Regions from separate parts of the Haliea sp. genome, predicted to be linked through region 2. Evidence: predicted binding sites of a transcription regulator. Region 2 holds the regulator's gene; each other region holds the start of a gene.
The links. The regulator LexA, encoded in region 2, represses DNA repair genes until DNA is damaged. The targets are predictions, from matches to a motif close to ACTGTNTNTANANACAGT.
Positions count from the first base shown of each region.

Region 1: R3E49_RS00285 (DUF3127 domain-containing protein) is a predicted target of LexA. The motif match lies at 2,584-2,601, and genes of this name have one in related genera.
Region 3: recA (recombinase RecA) is a predicted target of LexA. The motif match lies at 2,398-2,415, and genes of this name have one in related genera.

Region 1 is NZ_JAWKZJ010000001.1:57,427-63,321, forward strand. It holds gene epmB (EF-P beta-lysylation protein EpmB) at 1-298, shown strand, start outside; gene R3E49_RS00275 (nuclear transport factor 2 family protein) at 363-872, shown strand; gene R3E49_RS00280 (cytochrome P450) at 876-2,090, opposite strand; gene R3E49_RS00285 (DUF3127 domain-containing protein) at 2,135-2,497, opposite strand; gene R3E49_RS00290 (AMP-binding protein) at 2,687-4,135, opposite strand; gene R3E49_RS00295 (IS256 family transposase) at 4,196-5,359, opposite strand.
Region 2 is NZ_JAWKZJ010000002.1:251,752-257,646, reverse strand. It holds gene R3E49_RS04750 (hypothetical protein) at 1-322, shown strand, start outside; gene topA (type I DNA topoisomerase) at 426-3,131, shown strand; gene R3E49_RS04740 (hypothetical protein) at 3,128-3,592, shown strand; gene R3E49_RS04735 (hypothetical protein) at 3,662-3,904, shown strand; gene lexA (transcriptional repressor LexA) at 3,923-4,519, opposite strand; gene R3E49_RS04725 (DUF6763 family protein) at 4,591-4,902, opposite strand; gene R3E49_RS04720 (mechanosensitive ion channel family protein) at 5,168-5,895, shown strand, end outside.
Region 3 is NZ_JAWKZJ010000002.1:421,528-427,422, reverse strand. It holds gene R3E49_RS05555 (glutamate-cysteine ligase family protein) at 1-1,284, shown strand, start outside; gene R3E49_RS05550 (succinylglutamate desuccinylase/aspartoacylase family protein) at 1,281-2,309, shown strand; gene recA (recombinase RecA) at 2,485-3,534, shown strand; gene R3E49_RS05540 (regulatory protein RecX) at 3,666-4,223, shown strand; gene R3E49_RS05535 (ABC transporter ATP-binding protein/permease) at 4,232-5,895, shown strand, end outside.

The sequences.
Region 1 (5,895 bases), on a different contig from region 2:
CTTCCGCAAGGTACGCGGGGCCGACATCACACTGCTCAATCAGACGGTACTGCTGGCCGGCATCAACGATTCAGTCGATGCCCAGGTCGCACTGAGCGAACGCCTGTTCACGGCCGGTGCACTGCCTTACTACCTGCACCTGCTAGACCGGGTGAGCGGCGCGGCGCATTTCGACGTGCCTGCGGAACAGGCCCGCAACCTGCACCGCGAGATGGCCGCGCGGCTGCCCGGCTACCTGCTGCCGAGGCTGGTACGGGAAATTGCCGGAGCACCCTCAAAAGTTGCGGTCGACGGCTGAGGGGACTTACAGCGCCCCGCCCCTGCGGTAAGCTGCAGCGCATATTCACCCGGAGGAGCACACCATGACTGTCGACAAAGCCGATGCGCAGGGCGCACTGCAGACCCTGCTGGACAAGCAGGCGATTCGCGAACTGAAGTACCGCTACCTGAATGCCTGCGACGACAAATCACCCGAGCAGGTGACAGCCTGTTTCGCGCCCGGCCCGGTGAACATCAACTTCGGCCATATCGGGCAGTTCGCCAACCGCGAGGACTTTGTTGCGGTGTTTGTCGCCCTGGGCTGTCACGAGCACATCGTCGACATGCACCACGCGGAGAACATGCTGGTCGAGATTACCGGGGACGACACCGCGCGCGCGCGGGTGGGGCTGCGTTTCCACAGCATCAACACACAGGACAAGACTACCGTGCAACTCGGCGGTTTCTACGAGGATGAATACCGCCGCATTGACGGCGAGTGGCTGATCAGCGCCAGCACCTTCAACGTGCGCTCTGCCCTCATCACCGACTACACCAGTGGCAGCGACACCGTGGTGTGGGCGGCCAACCACATGCCGCCGCAGTCCGCCTGAGCATCATCCCGCCGGCAGGACCGCATCGAACAGCACCGGCAGTTCCCTGACGCCCCGCAACACCGCGCCCTGAGGTCCGGGCTGGGCCGGATCTGCCAGGCGCAACCCCGGCAGGCGGCCCAGCAGGGCGCCCAGCGAGACTTCGATCTCCGCGCGTGCCAGGTGTGAGCCCAGGCAGAAATGCGGTCCACCGCCAAAGGTGACGGACTTGTGGTGCGCGCCGCGGTCCAGCCGGAACGTATCGGCATCGGTAAACACGGCCGGGTCGCGGTTCGCCGTGGCGTTGCCGTAAAGAAGCGCCGAGTTGGCCGGTATGGTGACACCCGCCACGTTGATCTGCCGTTCCGTATAGCGCGGCTGCAGGCACACCGCTCCATACAACCGCAAACCCTCATCCACTGCGGCCGCGTGCAGGGCGGCGTCGGCCAGCAACGTCTCGCGCAAGGCGTCATCCCGCAACACCGCCCAGAGGAGGCTCCCCAATGACAGGTAGGTGGTATCCGCCCCGGCGGGAAAAATCAGCCGCACGAAGGAGAAAATCTCTTCATCCGTCAAGCGCTTGCCTTCCACCTCGGCGGCTGCCAGCAAGGAGAGCAGGTCGTCCTGCGGCTGCGCGCGGCGCTGCTGCACAATCGGCGCCAGGTAGGCCGTGATCGCCGCACGGGCCTCCAGCGCAAGTGAAGGGTTCCACGGAAACTGGAACAGACCGTCAAGCCACTGGTGCAGCTCGGGCTCGTCTTCCACCGGAATGCCAAGCAAGCCAGTGATCACCTTGAACGGGTACCGGTGGGTGTAGGCGGACACCAGATCGACACCGGAACTACCCGCGAGACTGTCGATCAATTCATCCGCAAGCGGCCGCAGCAGCGTGTCTATGCGACGGCGGATGGCGCCGGGGTGAAAGGCACCCGAGACCAGCAATCGGTTCACCCGATGCTCATCCCCTTCCATACACAGCAGGGTTTTGCCCTGGGCGGGTTCCGAGTGCCGGCGATAGGCCGGCGCAGCCGGCACACCGGACTCATTGCGGTACAGTGCCGACACGTCCTCGTGGCGCAGAATAATCCAGGCTGTCGCGCCGAGGTAATTGACGGGTACCACGCGCCGCCCGGCATCACGCAGGGCAGCCATGCGCTGGTGAAAGTCGGGCAGTGGGTCAGTCGCGAAATCAATCTCCGGAAAAACCCGTGCAATGGCTGACTGTGTGTCGGTGCGCATACTGTTATTCTCCCTGGAGGCGGCAGCCAGCTATCATGCGCCGGTCAGAACGGAATGTCGTCATCGCTGTAACCCGGATCACCGGCCTGCTGGGGAAACCCGGCGGATTCAGCGACGGGCGGCGGCGCTGATGCATGGGCACCTGCGGCGCTGATCTTCCAGCCCTGCAGGTTGTTGAAATACCGCCCGTTGTACTCCCGGCCGCGGATGTCAAACGTCACCGTGACTTCCTGGCCGGGCTGCAATCCCTCAAGCAGGCCGATCTTGTCCTGCACAAACTCCAGGCTGATGTCCTGAGGGTATTTGCCGTCCTCCACCGTCACCACCATTTCGCGCTTGGTAAAGCCGCTGTTGAAGGTCTGGGGTTCCTGGATGAGCTTGATCTTGCCGGTGAGGTCGTAGGCCACGCGTGTGGATCTCCTTGTATCAGGTGGGTCACTCCGGTGCCACGCGCCCTGCCACGGCACACTCGGGCAGTCAGGGCGAGAACCGGAATGTAAACATGCCCAGTCTAGTGGGGCGCGGTCCGGATGTGTAGGGCAGGATTCGATTTGGTGGCTGGCTGCGCCGGCCGCTGCTGTTGCCGACGCCCGGTGTCACACTGGAAAAAGCAGCGATTTCAGTCGCTTGCGGTCTATCTTGCTGGTGCCGGACTGGGTGCGAGGAAAGGTGTCCAGCAATGCGAAGCGCACCTCACCCCACTGGGAGAACTCCTGCCCGACGTGGTCCAGCCGGTCGCGGCTGGGCAGCTCGGCAGCCTCCATGGCAATCACCACTTCCGGCTCACCCGATGCCGTGACACCTGCAAACAGGCACACGTAATTCACCTGCAGAACGTTCTGCAGGTTCGCCTCAATGGGCGCCACCGCGAGTTTCTGCCCGGCGAGGTTCACCACATCGGCAGTGCGGCCCAGAATGCGGAATGCGCCGTCTTCGCGCTGTATGGCCTGGTCACCCGGGTAGAAATAGCCCTCGCGGAACGCCGCGCGGGTGGCCTCCGGGTCATCCATGTAGCCACTGGCATCCAGCTCGGTCAGCTTGATGCGCAATCGACCCTCCTCGTTGACCGCACACAGCTGCCCCGATGCATTTTCCACTTCGACCACCCGGGCCCCGGTCGAGACCATCCAGCTGAGATCCGCCGGCAGGGCGTAGTCATGCCAGAGAACGCCGAGGCCCACTTCCGTGCAACCGTAGGAATTGAACACATCGAAGTGCTCACGCAAGATGCCGACGACCCTGGCTGATACGAAACCGCCGCTCATATAGAGAATCGGGCGGGCGCCCGTTTGGATCGCCATCTGCGCCAGACTCTCGCACTCGCTCAGCCGCAGGGCCATGTCCGGGAGCAGTGTTGCCCGCGTGACGCCGCTGCATACAAAGGGCTCTACCCAGTCACTGCGCTGATCCAGAATGGCCGTGCCGCCAACGTGCCACACCGAGGTGGGCGCCTTGTAGCCGTTACCCGTCCACAGGCCAAAGCCCAATGCGTGGTACCGCGTGCTGCTGTCATAGCCCTGGAAATCACAGCGCTCCCTGTCTGATTCGCGTTGCACGCGCGCGGGCACCAAGACCTTCTTGTATTTGCCTGATGTTCCCGAGGTGAAGAGGATATGCCCACAGTCATCGACGTCCTCCGCCAGCGGCGGGGTTCCGAAAGCGAGCGCGTCGTCAAATACGGGTTTGCCCAGGGTCAACACGGGAGCCAGCTCACAGGGCTCCACCGTGTCCGTGTTTTCGCCACACACCACAACGCCCAGCAGAGGCCTGATCTCCAGCGACGCCAGCACCTCCAGCGACGCAACACAGATCGTCGTATACCCTCGCGCCTGCAGCGCCAGAGTCGCCACCCAACAGTCGGCCAGGTTGTGCACCATCACCGCAACCGTCCCCCTGGGCTGCGGTAGGGCAGCAGCGACCTCACCGGCCGCCCGGGCAATGGCTCCGGCAAACGCGTGATAGGAAATCGCGTGGTCGTTGTAAATGATGGCCGGTGCAGACGGTGTACGTGCGGCGAAATCGAAGATGTATTGCGCGATAAACATAAAACGTTTCGAGATTAAGCAACATCCTTTCTGTAAATTCGGCTATCCCTCGACCGCCGTTTAGTCGCTGAAGGTGACGTACCGCTTCTCAGCGGTCTGCCAGTCCTCAGCAATTTCCATCAGTACCGCCGACACCAGTCGCAGGCAAGATGCCTCGTTGGGGAACAGCCGGGCCACACGGGTTCGCCGGCGGATTTCCTCATTCAATCGCTCTACCAGGTTCGTGGTCCGCAGCCTGCGCCGATGGGCGGGCGGTAGGCTGAACACGGTGAAGCCCTGCGGCAGTGCCTCCTCGGCCCAGTTCGCCAGCTTCGGCGCCGTCTTCTGGTAGCGCTCCACAAACATTTCCAACAGGCGCTCGGCTTCATGCTGATCTGGGGCGTTGAAGATCGCCCGGATATCCGCTGCAAGAGGTGAACGCATTGCCACTGAAGGTACATACTGCCCCGCGTTCTGTTGCAGATGGAACTGGCACCGTTGCCATGGCACGCTGGGGAACACCGCCCTGCGGGCCGCCTGGAGCCCCTCGTGGGCGTCGCTGGCAATCAACTCGACGCCATACAGCCCTCGGTCCTTCAACGAGCTCAGGAAGGCTCGCCAATGCACCTCCGCCTCGGACAGGGACACGGAGCAGCCAAGGATATCCCGCCGACCCTCGGCATCCACGCCACAGGCGATCAGCACGGCGGCATCGAGCACCTGGCCACCCTGGCGGACCTTCTCGTACTGGGCGTCCAGCACCACGTAGCGATAGCGTCCCAGGTCGCGCTCGCGCCACGCGGTCAACAACTCGTCCAGTTCAGCAGCGGCCCGTGATACCTGAGTGGAGCTGACGTCCATGCCGCACAGCTCCTCGACGATCCGCTTCACGCGGCGCGTGGAGACCCCTTGGACGTACATCTCCGCGATGGAGAGCAGCAACGCCCGCTCCGAACGCAATCCCTTCTCCAGGCTCTGGGGGTAGAACTCACAGTCCCGGGTCTGCGGCACCTTCAGCGGCAATTCCCCGAGTCTGGTCTTGACGGTCTTGCCCTTGAAGCCATTGGCGTAGCCACGGCGGTCGTCTGAGCGCTCGTAGGGCCTGGCCCCGAGGTATTCGCTGCGCTCCACCACCATCGCGGCGTTCATCAGCACGGTGACTGCCTCGGCAACCCCGTCGAATCCATTGTCCTTGAGCAGTTCCACTGCATCGTAAATCGCACTATCCTGTGATTGCTGAGCCATTCAGTTTTTTCCTCTAGATTTGTAAATCGCCAAATTCACAATCGAAAGGATAACCGGGTGGCTCAGCTCTTCAACGCCACCGGAAAATTACAGAAAGAATGGTGCACTACCTTACAAATTGAATTCACGCAAAAAAGAGACTTTTAACGGTAGTACTTTTTACGCTTTTCCAACCCAGTAACCACAAGGCCTACAGACAGGTTTGTGTCATGGAATTTCCGCCAAAGGCCTCCCAAAACGGAATTTGTACCTGAAGTTTGTACACACTTTCCGAGGTTACGCTGAACATCATTGAAAAGCAATAAACGAGAAAAAGACAAAAAGCCTTTAAATTCAGTACGTAGAGATGTGATTGTGGTGTGCAATGAAAGGTGATTTTAAGCGTTGAAAGGCTGGGCGGCATCAGGGTGGGAGATGATGGCGAATGTGCGCCGGTCGGCAATTGCCTTTGTCAAGTCTGCCATGCTGGAACCTGCCGGAAAAACGGGAGATTATACGCGCTTTGGCGACAACAGGCAGCGCCCCGGGGAACCGGT
Region 2 (5,895 bases):
TGTCGAGTTTCGCGAGCAGCCCGGGCCAGCGTTACCACAGCAGAGCCAGGCATCCGACGTCATTTATTACGGGCTGCGGCTGCCGCCTTCCAGCGGCAAGGGGCGCCGGCGCTGTGTCTGGCAGTTGCGCGCTGGCGGGTGGCAGGCCGTCGGGGCGAAACATGAACCGGTTCCTGCTGCGCTGCTCGCGGCGCCTGACAGCATCCTTGCGGCGAGCGTGCATGAGGACAGCTGTGGGCTGTACTGGCAAGAAGCCGGCGATGCGGCTACCGTAGAGCAGATAGCAGCTGTTCTGAAGGACTGGGCGCAACAGATTCCTTGACCCGGAGGGACAGGGTCTTTATATATGCGACTTTTTTGACGGGCGCCGGCAGGTGAATGCAGGCGTCCGCTGACCCACACCAAGCGAGATCACGCGGGAGTCTATGGGTAAATCACTGGTTATTGTCGAATCGCCAGCCAAGGCGAAAACGATCAACAAGTATCTGGGCCCGGATTTTATCGTCAAATCCAGTATCGGACACATCAGAGACCTGCCGACAGCGGGCAGCGCCACCCCGGTGGATGCCAAGGAGCGCGCCGCCCAGGCGGCCATTACCCGCAAGATGTCACCCGAGGAGAAGGCCCAGCACCGCAAGGCCAAGTCGCGTGAGCAGTTGGTGCGCCGAATGGGCATTGATCCCGAACATGGCTGGCAGGCGGACTACCAGATCCTGCCGGGGAAGGAAAAGGTCGTGGCCGAACTGCGTAAGCTGGCCGCCAGCAGCGATGCCATTTACCTCGCAACCGACCTCGACAGGGAAGGGGAGGCGATCGCCTGGCACCTGCGTGAAGCGATCGGGGGTGATGAATCGCGCTATCAACGCGTGGTGTTTAACGAGATCACCAAGAAAGCCATCGGCGAAGCATTCAAGCACCCTGCGCATCTGGACCAGAACCGGGTCAATGCGCAGCAGGCGCGGCGCTTTCTCGATCGCGTTGTCGGCTATATGGTTTCACCCCTGCTGTGGGCCAAGGTGGCCCGCGGTCTTTCGGCGGGCCGGGTGCAATCCGTCGCCGTGCGCCTGATCGTCGAGCGTGAACGCGAGATCCGTGCCTTCGTACCCGAGGAGTACTGGGAGATACATGCCGACCTGCAGCCCGCCGATGCTGAGGCGGTGCGCTTTCAGGTGCGCAAGCAGGCTGGCGCGGCCTTCCGCCCGACCAGCGAGGAGGCAGCGCGGGCGGCAACCGAAGCGCTTGAAAAGCTGCCCTACGTGGTCAGCGACCGGGAGGACAAGCCCACCCGGTCGAAAGCGCCAGCACCCTTCATTACCTCCACCCTGCAGCAGGCGGCCAGTACACGCCTGGGCTTTTCGGTGAAGAAAACGATGATGATGGCACAACGGCTGTACGAGGCTGGCTACATCACGTACATGCGTACCGATTCCACCAACCTCAGTGAAGACGCGGTGCAGGCCTGTCGCGACTACATCGCGGCAGAGTTTCCTCCCGCTTACCTGCCCCCAACGCCCAACCGTTACAGCAGCAAGGAGGGCGCGCAGGAAGCCCACGAGGCGATTCGCCCCTCCGACGTCAACCTGCTGCAATCGGGTCTGCAGGGCATGGAACGCGATGCCGAGCGCCTGTATGAAATGATCTGGCGGCAGTTTGTCGCAGGCCAGATGACGCCCGCTGAGTACACTGCAACGACCATCACGGTCACCGCAGGCGACTACGAGCTGTCGGCCAAAGGGCGCATCATTCGCTTTGATGGTTACACCCGTGTGCAGGGGGCCGCCGGACGCAAGGGAGAAGACGAGGTTCTTCCCGATATCCAGAAGTCGGACACGCTGAAACTGGTCGCCCTGGACCCGGCGCAGCACTTTACCAAGCCCGCACCGCGCTACGGCGAAGCCAGCCTGGTGCGAGAACTTGAAAAGCGCGGCATTGGCCGCCCGTCCACCTACGCCTCGATTATTTCAACGATCCAGGATCGCGGGTACGTACGCCTCGAGAACAAGCGTTTCTACGCCGAGAAGATGGGTGATATCGTCACCCAGCGCCTGCAGAACAGCTTCACCGAACTGCTCGACTATGGCTTCACCGCGAGCATGGAGGAACGGCTGGATACGGTGGCTCAGGGCGAACTCGACTGGCGGGATCTTCTGGACAGTTTCTACGCCGATTTTCGGCAACTGCTGGAAAAGGCGGAAGAGGCGGAACCCGTCGGGATGCAGCCCAATGAGCCGACACCGACGGATATACCCTGCAGCAAGTGCGGCAGGCCCATGCAGATCCGCACCGCCAGCACCGGCGTGTTCCTGGGCTGCTCCGGTTATGCACTGCCACCAAAGGAGCGCTGCAAGAACACTATCAACCTGACACCGGGCGACGAGGCCATTCGCGAGGACGCGGACGACGAGGCCGAATCCCGCCTGTTGAGAAAGAAGCATCGCTGCACGCTGTGTAATGCGGCAATGGACAGCTACCTGATCGACGAGCAGCGCAAACTGCACGTCTGCGGCAACAATCCTGACTGTCCCGGTTACGAAGTCGAGACCGGCAAGTTCAAGATCAAAGGCTATGATGGTCCTACGCTGGCCTGTGACAAATGTGGCGCAGAGATGCAGCTCAAGACCGGCCGTTTCGGCAAGTACTTCGGCTGCACGGCGGAAGCGTGCAAGAACACGCGCAAACTGCTGCGCAACGGGGAAGCGGCACCGCCGAAAATGGACCCGGTGCCCATGCCGGAGCTGGCCTGCGAGAAGGTGGATGACCACTACATCCTGCGCGACGGTGCGGCCGGGCTGTTTCTGGCTGCCAGCCAGTTCCCGCGCAACCGGGAGACCCGGGCGCCCTTCGTGGATGAACTGCTGCCCCACAAGAACGAGATCGACCCCAAGTACAGTTTCCTGTTCTCGGCGCCAGTCGAGGACGACGACGGCAACCGCACCCAGGTGCGCTACAGTCGGAAAGCGGCTGAGCAGTATGTGATGACCGAGCGCGACGGCAAACCGACGGGATGGCGAGCGGTCTACCGCAATGGCAAGTGGCAGACGGAAGAGGGCAAGAGCCCGGCCGCAGCGAAAGGCGCACCGCGAAAGAAGAGCGCCGCGCCCAAGCGCAAGGCGGCTCGCAAGCGCACATGAGCAGTCTCCGGGGCCAGGCCAATCATGCGCTGTACCTCGGCCGGCTGCTGCTGCAGGCGTGGGAGCAGGCGCGGTGCGCAGAAAATGTGCCAGCCAACACCCTGGCGCAGGCTTTCGGGCCAGCCGTGCGGGAGCACCTGCTGACGGCCTATGGCTGGTTCCTGCTCGATTTGCAGAAGCCCGCACAATTGCCGCCGCAGCCGCCGCACTGTGTTGCGGAACTGCCGCCGGCAGCGCCGGGCAAGGCGCAACCGGCAGAGGTGACGGAGTTTGCGCAACTTGAAACACAGGGGTGGCTGTTCCGGTTGCTGCAGCAGCCCGCGGCGGAGCCGGCCAGGCGGATGGTAGGCAACCTTGCGGTGAGCACCTCTGGCCAGCTGGATTGGGACACACTGCAGGTCGCAGCGGACCAGCTTGAAGCTGCGTTTTCCCGTATGGGTGACCTGTTGGACGAATGCTAGAGAGTGCCCGTTGGCGGTCGCATCTGCCCCCTGTTACACTGGCAATCGATGCAAAAAGAGGAGCCTCTTGTGGCCACAGCCCTGTTGGAAATTGTTGATCTCGGCGAAGGTGAAATTGTCCTGCAACGCGCCGAGGACGATTCCGAGCCTCTCCTGCGCATCCAGTTCTCAGACGAGGCGCGGGATTACCTGATGGACAATGGCCTGGAAGTTGCGAAGGTGATGATTCAGGCCGGCATGCAGGCCGCGGCCAGCATCAACGAAAAAGAGCGCCCCGAAGACAGTGAAAGCCGGGCGCGCACCGTCCACTGACCCGGCTGACGACGACCGCTAGCGTCGGAGGATGCCGACGCTCAACCCCTCAATCGCGAACGCCTGCGTGCGCAAATCAACCGTGATTGGCGCATAGGCCGGGTTCTCGGCGTGCAACTCTACCAGGTGCCGGCTGCTGCCGCGCTGAAAGCGTTTCACGGTCACTTCATCCTCAATGCGGGCGACGACAATGGCGCCATTGCGGGCTTCGCTGCTGCGGTGCACCGCCAGCAGGTCTCCATCCAGTATGCCGACATCCTGCATGCTGTCGCCCGTGACCCTTAGCAGGTAGTCTGCTGCCGGATGAAAGAAGTTGGCTGGGATGGCGCAATAATCCTCGATATGTTCCTGCGCGAGCACCGGGTTGCCTGCTGCAACGCGCCCGATGATGGGAAGGCCTGGGTTTTCGGGCAACCGGATGCCACGAGAGGCGCCGGCAATGATTTCGATCGCACCCTTGCGCGCAAGTGCCTTCAGGTGTTCCTCGGCAGCGTTGGCCGACTTGAAACCCAGCTCCCTGGCGATATCGGCGCGGGTGGGTGGATAGCCGGTCTGGTCGATATGCTGGCGGATGATGTCCAGCACCTGCTGCTGTCGCTGCGTAAGTTTGTCCATACCCCGTCCATCTGTGTATTTGTACAGTGACTGGGATTATATACAGTAATACGCGACAGCGACAAGCAGGCTTAAATATCCTCCACACCGAGCATGGTGTCGGGTTCGATGGTGGACAGCGGGTTGTTCCATTCCTCGGGGTGGTAGGGCAGGTCCGGATCCAGGCCGTCATCGTCGTCGAGTTCGAAGGGCGTTCGCCAGTCCTCCGGTGCGGCCGCGCGTTGCAACTGCAGCATGCGCCAGACCTCAAGGTCGTATTCTGTGACCTCGCCATCGAGGAACTGTGTCTCCACGGTGCGCGCGGCCTCGTCCAGGGCGACAACTTCGAACAGCTCTCCCGTTTCGATATCCCGGTACCAGCTGCCAACAGTGGGATTCAACATGTGTGCGCTCCCTTCGTGAGTCCTCAGTGTCACCTGCAACATACCATGCCGACCTGCGCTGTCCATTATGTGTTGTCGATCTAAAAACGCCGGTTTTCATAGCGCTTTCCATCTCTCTGAATTTTCCGCGACAGATCAGTCGCTTGCGGATGTCTCTCGGCACGTGTCGAAGGGGCGGAGGCGCTGTTATACTGCGCGGCTCTGACAAGTGCCTGGCCACAGAAGAAAATTGTCTAACCCCGGGAAACCAGGAGCCTGATGTAACGTGGAAGCTACAGAGCAAACGCTGTCGCGACTATTGGCGACCTATGGCCTTGATGCGCCGCTGGTAGCGATCGGTGGGCTACTCCTGCTCGCCATGCTCCTTCACCTGCTGCTCGGTGTCCTGCTGCGCCGCCTGCACCGCGTGGCGAAAACCAGCAGTAATCGCTGGGACGACGTGGTAATCACTGCGCTGGAAACACCGCTGCGTGTCGCGCTCTGGGTCATCGCCCTGATGCTGATCCTGGGCAGGGTGTCGATCGCCGCGGATGTGCAGGCCTTTATACTGCGCGCCTATGACACGCTACTGATTCTCATGCTGGCCTGGTTCCTGCAACGCCTGATATTCGGTGCGGAAGAGGAGCTACTGTCTCCCGCGCGCGGACACAAGGCCTCCACCGACAAGGCCGCAGTGCGCTCCACGGCGAAACTCATCCGGGTAATCCTCTGGATACTGGCCGGCCTGATGGCCCTGCAGAGTGTCGGTGTGTCCATCTCGGGACTGCTGGCCTTCGGCGGGATCGGCGGGATAGCGGTCGGTTTTGCCGCGAAGGACCTGATGGCGAACTTTTTCGGTGGAATGAGTATCTACCTCGATCGCCCCTTTACCCCCGGTGACTGGATTCGCTCACCGGACCGGGAAATTGAGGGGACGGTGGAGGATATCGGTTGGCGCCTGACCCGCATCCGCACCTTCGATCAGCGTCCGCTCTATGTGCCAAACGCGGTATT
Region 3 (5,895 bases), 170 kb from region 2:
CTCAACGAAGAGCTGCAAGCCGCGGCGGGCGACGAGCAGCTGACGCTGGAACTCAATCGCTATAACCTCGAGTACAACCTGAGCCCGGTCGCAGTGGCGGACAGCCCTTTTCTCTCACTGGAGGAGGAAATCTGCCGCAAGCTGGGAACGCTGCGCCAGCTGGCGGCACAGCGGGATGCGCTGGTGGTGCCCATCGGCATTCTGCCCACGCTGCAGCGCGATGACTTCGGGCCCGCCTGCATGACGCCAAAACGGCGCTTTGCGGCGCTGGTGGAGCAACTGATTGCCCGCCGTGGGCGCCACTTCACCATCAATATCAACGGGCAGCATCCGCTGCAGCTGGCCATGGACGATATCACCCTGGAGGGCGCCAATACCTCGTTCCAGGTTCACTACCGGGTGGCGCCGGAGCGCTTTGCGGATGTGTTCAACGCGATCCAGGCGGTCACCCCGCTGGCGCTGGCGGTGGCGGGCAATTCCCCCACCCTGTTCGGCCACAGCCTGTGGCAGGAGACGCGTATCCCGCTGTTCAAGCAGTCCATCGACACGCGTCTACCCGACCGCTACGCCTGGAAAGAGCCTGCCCGGGTGAACTTTGGCCAAGGCTGGGTGCGCCGCGATGCGCTGGAGCTGTTTGCCGAGGCGGTGCGTCTCTACCAGCCCCTGTTGCCGGTTTGTGCCGAGGAGGCGGGTGATCCTGCCAGTCTGGAACTGCGTGAGTTACAGCTGCATCAAAGCACGGTGTGGCTGTGGAATCGCCCGGTCTACGACGCCGCCGCGGGCGGTCACCTGCGCGTCGAGATGCGCGCACTGCCGGCGGGGCCCACCGCTGCGGACATGGTAGCCAACGCGGCATTCCTCATCGGTATGGCGGAGGGCCTGCAGCCGGGCCTGCAGCGTTGGCTCCCGGCGTTACCGTTTTCAATTGCTGAACATAACTTTTACCGTGCGGTGCAGGAGGGCCTGGCAGCCCGGCTGGTCTGGCCGCGTCCGCAGCAGACGGTATGCGAGGAGCAATCCGCAGCCAGTCTGGTCGCGGACATGCTGCCGGTGGCACGCCGTGGGCTGGATGCCATCGGTATCGCCGGCACAGAGTCCGACCGCTATCTGGGGATCATCGAGCGGCGGCTGGCCACGGGGCAGACCGGGGCGCGCTGGCAGCTGGCGCATCTCGGGCAGCCGGAGTCCAGAACACGCCCGGATCTAACGCAGTTGAGCGCCATGCTCGAGGCTTACCGCTTGCGCAGCGAGACCAATGAACCGGTAGCGGAGTGGCCGCAGTGAGGCGGGTGCGCTTCCTGCGGAATCCGCTGGCGACGGAAATCGGCGACACCGTAGAGGAGTTTCTGCAGATCCTCGGTGGCCCCGCGAGTGTCTTTCTGGACGGGCGGGATACCCGTCGCACGCGGGCGCTGGTCACGCTCCTGCATGGTAACGAGCCGTCCGGCCTGATGGCCCTGTTCCGCTGGATCAAGTCGGGTCGCCAGCCTGCCGTCAACTGCGTGTGCATCATCGGTTCCGTCGAGGCGGCACTGCGGCCGCCGTTGTTCAGCCATCGCATGCTGCCCGGCGTGCGCGACCTGAACCGCTGCTTCAAGCCGCCCTTTGAGGGTGCCGAGGGCCTCCTCGCAGAGGAAATCCTGCAGATCCTGCGCGTGCACCACCCGGAGGCGGTTATCGACCTGCACAACACCTCCGGCAGTGGGCCGGCCTTTGGGGTCTGCACACACCTCGACCGTGAGCATGACGCGCTGGTCTCACTGTTTACCGAACGCATGATCGTGACCCGGTTGAACCTCGGTGCCTTGATGGAAATCAGCGAACACAGTTACCCCACGGTCACGGTTGAAGTGGGGGGGCGGCTTGACGAGCGCGCCCACGAGCTGGCCTGGGAGGGCCTTTGTCGCTACTTTGACCGTGATCGCGTGCTGGCGGGGGATGAGCCGGTCTGGGCGCTGGAGGTCCTGCAGGATCCGGTGCGCCTGCATCTCAATCCCGGCGTGACACTGGCCTACGGCGAGGTGCCGGACAGCACGGCCGACGTCACCCTGCGGCAGGATATGGAGCATTTCAATTTCGCCACGGTAGGTCCGGATGAACCGCTGGGCTGGATACGCGGAGACCTGCGTAGCCTGTTCTGGGCACAGGACGCGGGGGGGCGCTGTGTGCTTTCCAGTCTGCTGCGCTGCGTCGGAGGGCGCCTTTACCCGGCGACCGCAACAACACTGTTCATGATCACCACGAATGTCGTCATCGCCCGCAGTGATTGCCTGTTCTACGCGGTCCCGCAGGCCCGCGTGTCACCGTGAACCCCACCGACCTGTCGCCCAGGCAGGCATATCCCTGATCGCCGGGCAGATTTGGTGGTTCAGGGGGCTTGCAATTCGCGGCCAATGCACTGAGTATATATACAGTACTCGGGTCCGGGAATCTGGCACCCTCAACCTCCGCCGCACAGGCCATCAAAGACAGGAGCCGTCGATTATGGACGCCAACAAGCAGAAAGCACTGGACGCAGCCCTCAGCCAGATCGAACGCCAGTTCGGCAAGGGCACGGTGATGCGCATGGGCGACAACGAACGCGTGGCCATGCCCGCGATCTCGACCGGTTCACTCGGTCTGGATATTGCGCTCGGCATCGGTGGCCTGCCCAAGGGGCGTATCTGCGAGATCTACGGCCCCGAGTCTTCGGGCAAGACGACACTCACACTGCAGGTGATCGCCGAGTCGCAGAAAGCCGGGGGCACCGCGGCGTTTATTGATGCCGAGCATGCGCTTGATCCCAGCTACGCGGAAAAACTCGGCGTCTGCGTAGACGACCTTATCCTGTCACAGCCAGATACCGGTGAACAGGCACTCGAGGTCGCCGAGATGCTGGTGCGGTCCGGCGCGGTGGACGTGCTGGTCATCGACTCAGTTGCCGCGTTGACGCCGAAGGCGGAAATCGAAGGTGAAATGGGGGATTCCCACGTTGGTCTGCAGGCGCGGTTGCTGAGTCAGGCCATGCGCAAGCTCACCGGAGCCATCAAGCACAGCAACTGTCTGGTGATCTTTATCAACCAGATTCGTATGAAGATCGGCGTGATGTTCGGCAACCCGGAAACGACGACGGGCGGTAACGCGCTGAAGTTCTATTCATCGGTGCGTCTGGACATCCGCCGCATCGGTGCGGTGAAGGAGGGCGACGAGGTGGTCGGCAACGAAACCCGCGTCAAAGTGGTGAAGAACAAGGTGTCCCCACCCTTCAAACAGGCCGAATTCCAGATTATGTACGGCAAGGGCATCTATCACATGGGTGAAGTCATCGACTGGGGTGTGAAGCTCAATCTGATCGACAAATCCGGTGCCTGGTACGCCTACAAAGGAGACAAGATCGGGCAGGGCAAGGCCAATGCGGCGCGCTTCCTGGAGGAGAACCTGCCCATCGCGGAGGAAATAGAAGCCGAAATCCGTCGTCAGACCATGGTCGCCGCAGCGCCCCCGGCAAAAAAGGTTGCGCCGGCTGCTGAAGCCGATCTGCCGGACGACGAGTAAGGCAAAACCCGGGTGCCGCGCACCCGGGGTTGTTTTCCAGGTGCCGGGCTCCACTCACCCCCACTCTCGCGTGCCCGGCACCTCTTTTATGACTCATCGCATTGCGGATGGCTCGCGGTATCATGGCGTCCATGTCTGATCAAACTACCCATCCTGACACGCAGGACCCGGCGACTCGGGTGGAGGCCACGGCCTCAGTGGGTGACATACGCGTTGCTGCCATGGACCTGTTGGCACGGCGTGAGCATGCCCGCAGCGAGTTGCAAACCAAGCTGCAGCGCCGTTTCGACGACGCAGCGCTGGTGAGCCGCGTGCTGGACGACCTTGCTGCGGAGAACCTGCAGAGCGATGCACGCTATGCTGAAAGCCTGCTGCGCCAGCGACTGGACCGAGGCTACGGGCCGGTGCGTATCCGTCAGGAAATGCGCGAACGCGGTGTGGCGCAGGCGCGCATTCTCGCCGCCCTGGAGACCGTGGATCCAGACTGGTGTGAGGCGGCCACCGTGGCCTTTCAGCGCAAGTTCGGGCAGGCGCGAGAATTGCAGCCCGAGGACCCCGGGGAGTCGCCGTCCTATCACGTCCGCCGCGAAGCACAGCAGCAGCGCTTGAAGGAGAAGGCGCGGCGTATGCGCTTTATGCAGTACCGCGGTTTCCTGCCGGAGCATTTCCGGCACCTGCTTGAGGACTGATTGCCGCGATGCGACCCCGCACTGACGCCGAGCCTGGGCAGGTACTCGACTGGTCGGTTCTGCCCCGTCTCTGGCCCTACCTGCGCGATCATCGTCGACGTATCGCCCTGGCGATGGCCTGTCTGTTGCTCGCCAAGGGCGCGATACTCGTCATTCCCTTCATCATGAAGCATCTCGTGGATGGCTTGAACCTGGAGTCGGGTGCGCAACTCGCGGGGTCGGTGGCGCTGGGGTTGATCGCCGCCTACGGCGTGGCGCGCCTGTCCAGCGTACTGTTTGCCGAGTTACGTGACACCCTGTTCGGTCGCGTCACCGAGCGCGCCATGCGTTCCCTTGGGCTGACGGTGTTTCGCCATGTACATCAGCTGGACCTCGGTTTTCATCTGGAGCGGCGCACCGGTGGCCTGGCCCGCGACATCGAGCGGGGCACCAGCGGGGTGAGTTTTCTGCTGCGTTTCATGGTCTTCAATATTGTGCCCACACTGTTCGAGATCGCCGTGGTGGTTTCGGTTTTCCTGTTCAGTTACGGGCTGAGTTATGCGCTGGTGACCCTGGTTTCCGTCGTCGCCTATGGCTGGTTTTCCTTCGGCGCGACGGAGTGGCGCACACGCTTTGTGCGGGAAATGAACGAGGCCGATTCGGCCTCCAACACCCGCGCCGTGGACAGTCTGCTCAATTTTGAAACCGTCAAGTATTTTGGCAATGAAGCCTACGAGGTGCAGCGCTACGACGAAGATCTGGCGCGTTGGGAGCAGGCGCGACGGCGCAACCGCCTGTCTCTGTTCGGGCTCAACGGCGGCCAGGCGCTGATCATTGCGCTGGCACAAACGGCCATCATCGGCCTCGCGGTGTTGCAGGTGCGGACGGGGCAGCTTACGCTCGGTGACTTCGTGCTGATCAGTCAGTACATGATCCAGCTGTTTCTGCCACTCGGTTTTCTCGGTTTTGTCTACCGCGAAATGAAAGGGGCAATGGCCAATATCGAGCGTCTGTTTGGCCTGCTGGATGTACGCCCGGAGCTCGCCGACCGGCCCGGAGCGCCGGCCCTGGGCGTCGCCGGCGGCGGTATCCGTTTTGAGCAGGTGAGCTTTCGTTACCCGGCCGGGCGCAGCATTCTCGACCGGGTCAGTTTCGAGGTGCCGCCAGGCAAGAAAGTGGCGGTGGTGGGAGCCAGTGGCGCTGGCAAGTCTACACTGGTCAAGCTGCTGTTTCGCTTTTACGACCCCAGTGCGGGGCAGATACTCATTGACGGGCAGGACATCGCAGAGGTCACCCGCGAATCGCTGCGCAGGGCGATTGGTATCGTGCCCCAAGACACCGTGCTGTTCAACGACACCCTGCTGGAGAACCTGCGATACGGCAAGCCTGGTGCCTCGGACGCCGAGGTGGCCGAGGCCGCCAGCATGGCCCACCTGGACGAGTTCCTTGCCCAGCTGCCCGATGGTTGGCAGACCCGGGTGGGCGAGCGCGGACTCAAGCTTTCCGGGGGGGAGAAGCAGCGTGTCTCCATTGCCCGCACCATCCTCAAGCGTCCGCCCATCCTGGTGTTTGACGAGGCCACCTCCAGCCTGGACAGCCGCTCGGAGCAGGCGATTCTGAAGGCGCTGCGGGAGATTGCTCTGAACCACACCAGCCTGGTGATTGCTCACCGCCTGTCCACGGTTGTCGACGC